Regions from separate parts of the Aneurinibacillus baijiui genome, predicted to be linked through region 1. Evidence: riboswitches for the same ligand, from Rfam matches in the RefSeq annotation. Region 1 holds a riboswitch; the other holds the start of a gene.
The links. A riboswitch is a leader RNA that binds a small molecule or an ion and turns the genes downstream of it on or off. The one in region 1 is predicted to bind S-adenosylmethionine.
Positions count from the first base shown of each region.

Region 2: another riboswitch for S-adenosylmethionine. It lies ahead of metH (methionine synthase); the one in region 1 lies ahead of cobA (uroporphyrinogen-III C-methyltransferase).

Region 1 covers NZ_JBFTXJ020000007.1:42,437-46,872, reverse strand. The annotation lists gene AB3351_RS14180 (aldehyde dehydrogenase family protein) at 1-497, opposite strand, end outside; gene gabT (4-aminobutyrate--2-oxoglutarate transaminase) at 526-1,881, opposite strand; SAM riboswitch class I at 2,191-2,288, shown strand; gene cobA (uroporphyrinogen-III C-methyltransferase) at 2,400-3,173, shown strand; gene AB3351_RS14165 (nitrite/sulfite reductase) at 3,206-4,436, shown strand, end outside.
Region 2 covers NZ_JBFTXJ020000015.1:35,471-39,906, forward strand. The annotation lists gene metH (methionine synthase) at 1-2,385, opposite strand, end outside; SAM riboswitch class I at 2,481-2,586, opposite strand; gene AB3351_RS20270 (HD-GYP domain-containing protein) at 2,647-3,729, opposite strand; gene AB3351_RS20275 (EamA family transporter) at 3,870-4,436, opposite strand, start outside.

The sequences.
Region 1 (4,436 bases):
AGCTTATGTGCTACCAGATTGAACGGGAAGTTAAACGGTGTAATGGCGCCAACGATTCCGAGCGGCGTACGTACAGTATAGGCAATTCGATTCTCACCCATGGCTGATGCATCCATAGGAATGGTTTCGCCATGCAGGCGCCGCGCTTCATCTGCTGCAAATTGATAGGTTTCGATGGTGCGCGCGATTTCGCCGCGTGCTACCGTAATCGGTTTCGCGGCTTCAAGCGCGAGAATGCGCGCCGCTTCTTCTTTCTTTTCCTTAAGAAGAAGAGAGACGTTCTGTAGAATGTCTGCCCGTTTATGCGCAGGAAGTTTGGCCATCGTGCTAGCTGCTTCTTGTGCATAATCGATGGCGGCCTTCATATCTTCCCGTGTTCCGATCGCAACTTCTGCAATGACTTCTCCAGAGTGCGGAGAGCGGAGCTGCTTGTAAGAAGCTGCTTCTTTTGTTGTGCCTGCAATATAGAGAGGTTTTTTTGGCAATGTATCGTTCATAATCAAAGCTCCTTTCCTGTTGGATGGATTAGTGCACGTGCAGAGCCGAGACGGCGGCTTCGACGGATTCTTCTAGGATGTTCAGCCCTTCTTCGAGCTGTTCATCTGTAATAACGAGCGGCATTAATACACGCATAACGTTGCTGTATAGACCGGCACTCAATGTAATGAGACCGCGCTTGTTGGCTTCATCTACAATCTTGCTCACGATTTCTTTGTTTGGTTCTTTTGTTTCTCTATCTTTTACAAATTCCATTGCGCACATAGCACCAAGACCACGTACATCACCAATGCAATCGTATTTCTCTGCGAGGCTGTTAAAGCGTTCCATGACTTTCTCACCGATCACGCTTGCTTTATCATTTAGATTTTGTTTCTCGATTACATCAAGTACGGCAAGAGCGGCTCGGCATCCCAGTGGACTTCCTGCATAGGTTCCGCCCAACTCGCCTGGATTGGCTGCATCCATAATTTCCTTGCGTCCGATGACGCCGCTGATCGGGAGACCAGCCCCCATGGATTTGGAGATGGTCATCAAATCCGGTACTACATCAAAATGCTCGACCGCAAACATTTTTCCGGTACGGCTGAAGCCAGTCTGAATCTCATCTGCTACAAATACAATGCCGTGCTGTTTACAAATCTCAGCTACACCCTGTACGAATTTTTTAGAAGGAACAACAAAGCCGCCTTCGCCTTGTACAGGCTCCATCACTACCGCAGCGATTGTTTCCGGTGCCGCGTCGCCAAGCAGGAATGTCTTGAACTCTTGTAGGATGAACTCGTCGTATTGTTCAGCACTCATGCCTTCAGGACGACGGTATTCGTAATGGTATGGCGCTTTATATACTTCTGGAGCAAACGGACCGAATTCGTATTTATACGGCTTGACTTTGCTTGTCATGGACATGGTAAGAAGCGTTCGGCCGTGGAAGCCGCGGGAGAATACGACAACACCTTGACGCTTTGTATATTTGCGCGCGATTTTCACTGCATTTTCTACTGCTTCTGCACCGCTGTTTAAGAACATAACTTGCTTTTCATGGTTGCCAGGGGCAAGCTTGGCGAGACGTTCTGCCAGTTCAATATATGGTTCATACATCATGACATTAAATCCGGTATGGATATATTTATCGATTTGATCATGGAGTGCTTCAACAACTTCTGGTGTGCAGTGGCCAACGTTGATTGTGCCGATCGCACCCGCAAAATCAATAAAATTGTTTCCATCCACATCAGTTAGAATGGCACCTTGTGCTTTTTCTACGAATGTCGGGATTCCGTTGCTAATTCCTTTTGGCACATATTGCTTACGGCGTTCAAGAATTTCCTTAGCTTTTGGACCCGGTAATTCTGTTTTTACATTTGCAAATTTATAACTCATTGAGGCTACCTCCTTAATAATGTAACAAAGATGTACTGTGCAAAATGAAAAGTTTTACGTTGTCTATTTAGTAAAGCAACAAGCATGCCAATTCTAGAAGGCTGTAAAAATAAGCTTTTAACAAGGTAGACTTAGTTGCATACTTTAATTTTAAACCAAAAAAGACTTACTTTTAAGTCTTTTTTGGTTCGATACTGCTTTTGTATTGATGTAAATGTTTTGCAGAAAAATTCTTGCTATTTGAAATAGAGCACGATATAATCAAAACCAATAAATCAAGTAATTCTGATTAAATTAATATGAATTCATTTCTTATCTAGAGAGACGGAGGGACTGGCCCAATGATGTCTCGGCAACCTAATACGGTTAGGTGCCAATTCCAGAGAGCAGCGGCTCGAAGATGAGAAGATGGGTTATAAGCATGATATGCGCCCTTCTTCTTCAGAAAGAAGGGTTTTTTGTATATATTAAACCGATTAAACAGATGTATTTAATTAATTAATAAAGGAGGAATAAAGGTGTCATATGGAAAGGTATATCTTGTGGGAGCAGGACCAGGTGACCCAAAGTTGATAACTGTACGCGGAGTAGAACTACTGCAGCAGGCGGATGTTGTCGTCTATGACCGCTTAGCTAGTCCGAAATTATTGGACTATGCTAAAGATACGGCAGAGCGCATTTATTGCGGTAAGCAGGCTGATCATCACTCGCTGCCGCAGCCGGAGATCAACCGGGTTATTGTCGAGAAGGCACTGGAAGGAAAAGAGGTCGTACGGCTGAAAGGAGGCGATCCGTTTATATTTGGACGCGGTGGAGAAGAGGCGGAAGCTTGTATCGAAGCGGGGATTGTTTATGAAGTAGTGCCGGGTATTACCTCAGGGATTGCAGCTCCCGCATATGCAGGCATTCCGGTTACGCACCGTGACTATGCATCGTCTGTCGCCTTCATTACCGGTCACAAGGCTGAGGGTAAAGATCAGGCAGGAATTGAGTGGGGCAAGCTTGTTGGAGCTGTTCATACGCTGGTGTTCTATATGGGGGTTGGCAATCTAGGGGATATCGTCAAGAATCTTCGCAAACATGGTCAGACAAAGGATACGCCTGTTGCGCTGGTACGTTGGGGTACGTGCGAGGAACAGGAGACGCTTGTCGGTACACTTGAGACGATTGTGGATCAAGTACAGCAGGCTCGTTTTCGCTCTCCCGCCGTGATTGTTGTTGGAGATGTAGTACGCCTTCGAGAGAAGCTGGCCTGGTATGAACAGAAGCTCCCCAATGTAGTCATTGCATAAATTTCTTACGAATATGAAAGGAGAGAGGAACAATGAGCTATAACGCAATCTGGGCAAAGGATAAGGAGAATCTCAATAAAAACGAGGTAGCGAAGCTTGAGAAAGACGGCTTGGATGTTATTGAAGATATTTATGAATATGCCAAAACTGGTTTTGACTCTATAACACCGGATGATATGGATCGCTTTAAGTGGGCTGGAGTCTATCAGCAGCGGCCAAAGGATGGCCATTTCATGATGCGTGTGCGGATTCCATCCGGCAATCTGTCCGCTGAGCAAGCTCGTGTTCTAGCGGACATTGCGCACGATTACGGGAAGGATCTTGTTGATATTACAACTCGTCAAGCGGTACAGTTTCATTGGCTTACCGTCGAGCAATTACCGGATATTTTTGCGCGTCTTGCATCCGTCGGACTCTCTTCATTTGAGGCTTGTGGTGATTGTCCGCGTACAATTGTGGGCAACCCGCTTGCCGGACTGGACCCATACGAACTTATGGATACAACACCGCTGGTAGCGGAGCTATCCGATACATTTTTGCTGAATCGTGATTTCTCCAATTTGCCGCGCAAATATAAAATCTCGATTTCTGCCAATATCTATAACGCAGGACATGCAGAGATTAATGATATTGCCTTTACGCCGGCGACAAAAGTAATGGAGGATGAAGAAGTCATCGGTTTTCATGTATGGGTTGGCGGTGGTCTCTCGGCTCGTCCGTATCTTGCTCAGCAGCTGGATGTATTTGTACGCCCGGAAGAGGTTGTCAAAGTGGCGGTTGGTGTTACAACTATATTTCGTGATTACGGTTATCGTCAAAAGCGTAACCATGCCCGCCTTAAATTCCTTGTAGCTGATTGGGGAATAGAGAGGTTTCTTGCAAAGCTAAAAGAACTGGTTGGCGAATTGGAGACGCGCGGTGACGACAAAACGATAGGCTGGAATGCTGGGTATTTTACCGGTGTGCACAAACAGCGTCAAGAGGGGCTTAATTATGTAGGATTATCGGTTCCGGTGGGGCGCATGTCAGCGCAGGAGCTGCGAGAGTTGGCGCGACTTGCGGATGCATACGGCAACGGCTCGCTGCGGACATGCAATTCACAGAATATCGTTATTACCGGCGTGCCTGATGAGAAGGTAGAAGCGCTGCTGCAGGAAGAAGTGTTAGTGCGGTTAACGCCGTATCCACAGCACTTCACCGCATTCGCTGTCTCATGTACGGGTATTGAATTCTGTAATCTGGCATTGGTAGAGACGAAAGAGC
Region 2 (4,436 bases), on a different contig from region 1:
TTCAATACCGGCTACTTTCAAATCCTGCGCCGTTGTGATCATCTGCTGCGCCGATTTAACGAGTAAGCCGGATAGACCAATAATGTCCGGCATTTCCTTGCGACAGGCCTCAATCAACTGCTCTGGCGGAACTTTGATGCCGAGATTAATGATCTTATAGCCGTTGTTGCCCAGAATAATTTCGACCAGGTTTTTCCCGATGTCATGCACATCACCTTTTACGGTGGCAAGCATCACCACTCCTTTAGCCGATGATTCTGTCTTCTCCATATGCGGTTCTAGGTAGGCAACGGATGCTTTCATGACTTCAGCGCTCTGCAATACTTCGGCAACGATCAATTGATTATCATTGAACAAGCGTCCTACCTCATCCATACCATTCATCAGCGGCCCATTGATAATGTCAAGCGGCGCATATATACCAAGTGCCTCTTCAAGATCTGGAAGTAACCCTTCCTTCGTTCCTTCAACAACATAACGGGCAAGCCTTTCTTCTAGTGTGAGGTTCGATACTTCTTCGTTTTTCTCTATTTTTTTCTCCCGGTAAAAGGCGGTAAATGTCGCCAACGCCTCATCCGTTGTCTCAAACAACAGCGTTTCGGAAAGCCTTCGCTCTTCATCTGAAATCGAAGCGAAGCGCTGCAGCTTCTCCGTATTTACAATCGCATAATCGAGGCCGGCTTTGGTGCAGTGATATAAGTACACAGCATTCAGCACCTCCCGTCCTGCCGGGGGCAATCCGAACGATACGTTACTCACACCTAGAATGGTCTGGCACTCCGGCAGCTTTTCTTTGATCAGGCGAATGCCCTCTACCGTCTCTTTGGCTGAACCAATATACGCCTCATCCCCTGTTCCTACGGGAAATACCAGCGGATCAAAAATCAGGTCACGTGGAGAAAGACCGTACTTCCCTACCAGCAGATCATAAGAACGTGCCGCCACCTCAAGCTTTCTCTCTTTCGTTACCGCCATCCCCTTCTCATCAATCGTGCCAACAACTACGGCCCCGCCGAACTTCCGCAAAAGCGGTGCTACCTCAGCGAAGCGTTCTTCTCCGTCCTCTAGATTAATGGAATTAATGATCGCTTTACCTTGTGAATACTTCAATGCTAACGCGATGACATTCGGATCGGTAGAGTCAATCATCAGCGGTACTTTTACTTTGCGTACAACAAACTTCAGAAAGGATTCCATATCCTCCACTTCATCCCGATCCGGGTCTGCAAGACAAATATCAATCACATGGGCGCCCTTCTTTACCTGAGCACGCGCAACCTCTGAGGCCTCTTCATACTTGCCTTCCTTAATCAAATCACGGAATTTCTTTGAGCCGATAACGTTCGTACGCTCTCCGACCATCAATGGGCGGTTATCCTCCTCAAGATAGACCGGTTCGATGCCGGATACGGCATGAGTGTGCAGACCCTGTGCAACACGCGGTTTATACGCTTGAAGCGCTTCGGCAATGGCGCGGATATGGTCCGGCGTTGTACCGCAGCAGCCGCCCGCCACATTAATCCAGCCTTGTTCGGCGAATCCGGCCAGTTTGGCCGCCAGTGCCTGCGGCGATTCATGATAGTGTCCGTCTTCATCCGGCAGACCGGCATTCGGATAACAGCTAACTGCACAGCTCGCCATGCCGGACAGTGTACGAATATGATCGCGCATGAACTCGGGTCCTGTCGCACAGTTTAATCCGACTGAAACCGGTTGAAGATGCTCTAATGAAATATAGAATGCTTCGATATTCTGACCAGCAAGCGTCGTACCCATCGGCTCAATCGTACCGGAGATCATCACCGGTACCTTGCGTCCGGCCGCTTCGAATGCATGCTGAATTCCAATCCCACCAGCCTTCACATTAAGCGTATCCTGTGCCGTCTCTAAGAGAAGAACATCGACACCGCCCTCAATCAGCGCAAGTGCCTGTTCATAGTACGTCTCGATTAATTCTTCAAACGTTACGCCGCCTGTCACCGATAATGTCTTGGTCGTCGGGCCGATTGAGCCAGCCGCATAGCGAGGCCAGTCAAGTGTTGAATACGCATCGACCGCTTCACGCGCTAACTTGGCAGCGGCTAGATTAATCTCTCTTGAACGGTCCTGCACATCATATTCCGCAAGTACGATCGAGGTAGCGCCGAAGGTATTCGTTTCGATAATATCTGCACCTGCTTCCAGGTACGTGTCATGAATGCTGCGGATAAGATCCGGGCGTGTAAGATTAAGTATCTCATTACAGCCTTCATAATGCTCTCCGCCGAAATCTTCCGGGCCAAGGTTCGCCTGCTGCAGCATTGTACCCATCGCTCCATCAATTACCAGAATTTTCTGCTTTAACTGTGTCTCTATTGGCAGTTTCTTCAGTGCTGTTTCATTCATTCTTATCATCCCTTCCGACTCCAATTTTCTATATATAATAAAAAAAGACCCCCTGAAAGAAGGAAGGTCTCTGAGTTCAATAAAAATCAGCGCACTCCTTATCTCCCAGGAAAAAATCCTGCTGGAATTGGCACCGTGTACACGTACATACCGGTTGCCGGGCTTCATCGGGCCAGTCCCTCAGCCTACTCTTGATAAGAAACGATATAAGTTTTCATTTTTCTTATTATTGATCAATGAATGAAAAGAGTCAATAGATAATTATATTGTTCGTACAATTACAATATTTGTCCGCTGCTGTAAATTTACTTCATACGGAGAAGATACAGGTGTACCATCTTTCTCTTCAACAATGCGTACGATCGGCCTGTGAACAGCTTTTGGATCAACAGAAGAGACAACACCCACCTGTCCCGTATTCAAGACTACAGTAGATGAAACCGGATACACGGCAATGTGCTTGACGAACAACCGCACCAATTCAAGATTAAATAACGAATTCCCAGCGGCAAATAAGTATTCTGTCGCTTCATTCGGCGTATAATGCTGGCGATACGAACGGTGTGATGTGAGTGCATCATACACATCTGCCATGCCAACTATCTGCGCATATTCATGAATTTGATTATTCTGCAATTTTCGCGGATATCCTGATCCATCATATCGCTCATGATGCTGAAGCGCACAATGTGCGGATAATAATGAGATGTCATACTGATAGCGCAACAGGTTGAACCCTTCTTCCGTATGCTTCTCCACCCGCATCTTCTCTTCTGGATTCAGCGCGGTCTTTTTGTTCCATAATTCTTTGGGAAGCATCGTCATTCCAATATCAAACAGCAGAGCCCCTACTCCCAAATCAACCAATTGATCACGATTATATCCCTTAGCAAGCCCGATAATTCCTGCAAGCACCGCTACATTTACAGAGTGATGAAACAAATATCCATCAAGTGAATGTAGATTTACCAGATTCACCAGCACTTCTTTTCGTCCGCTCAAATCGCCTAGAATATTACCGAATACATCGCGGAATGTCTTTCCCATATCCGGTATAGAGGTTCTTCCCTTTACTTTCGGTTGATCCATTAGTCCTGTCATTGTCTTGTAGACGGTTTCGACCGCTTTGCGCCGTGTTGTATCGTCAATCACGTCCTCTGGTATGATATCGTCCGTATGCTTATCTTCAATATATACGGTATCAATTCCCATGTCTTTTAAGCGCTCAATGTATCGCTGACTAAGCTCAAGGCCTGTACCGAGCAGGACATGACCCGTCTCTGAGAGGATCGTTTTCGCTATCTTATCTCCTGGTTTTACGGAGCTAATATGTAATTTTTTCACGTAGCAAACCCTACTTTCCTGAACTTTTCTGTCTGAAACTTTCTACCCTATCAAATTGTAGCACAGGTATTTAGGTTTATTACCAAAAACTTATAACAAAAAAAACCATCCCTATGAATAAAGGATGGTCTTCTACCATGCTATATCTTAGTCAGGACGAGCCCAAGCAGGGCCGTACATATTCCATATACCTGATAGGGTCTTAGTTTTTCTTTAAACAGGTAGTATCCCATCAGGATAACGACCAAGCAATTCAGGCTCACTACCGGAAAGACGATGCTTGCAATACCGGTCTGCAGCGCATAAAAGTAGCAGCTGAAGCCGACTACGCTCAATACGCCTACCAGACTTCCGATCTTCGCTTCTTTTAGGCGAATTGGCTCCCGGCCTAATCCTATCGCCAAATACAAGCTGCCCCCTCCATACATGGCTAAAAGCATATCCATCGAACTAATATGTAGCTGCGAGGACTGCTTCATTAGTATTCCAAGTATGCCAAAAGAAAAGAATGCGAAGGCAACACGTCCAAGCCATGGCAAGTAATTTGTATTGCTTTTGGAACCGGGCGTATATTGAATGACCATTGCCGATCCCATCATGCATAGAATACCAATCCAGTGAAGAAAAGGAATTTGTTCATGAAAAATGACGCCCGCTGCAAGTACCGGGAAGATTGCATTGGCTGCAATCAAAGGTGACGTGAGGCT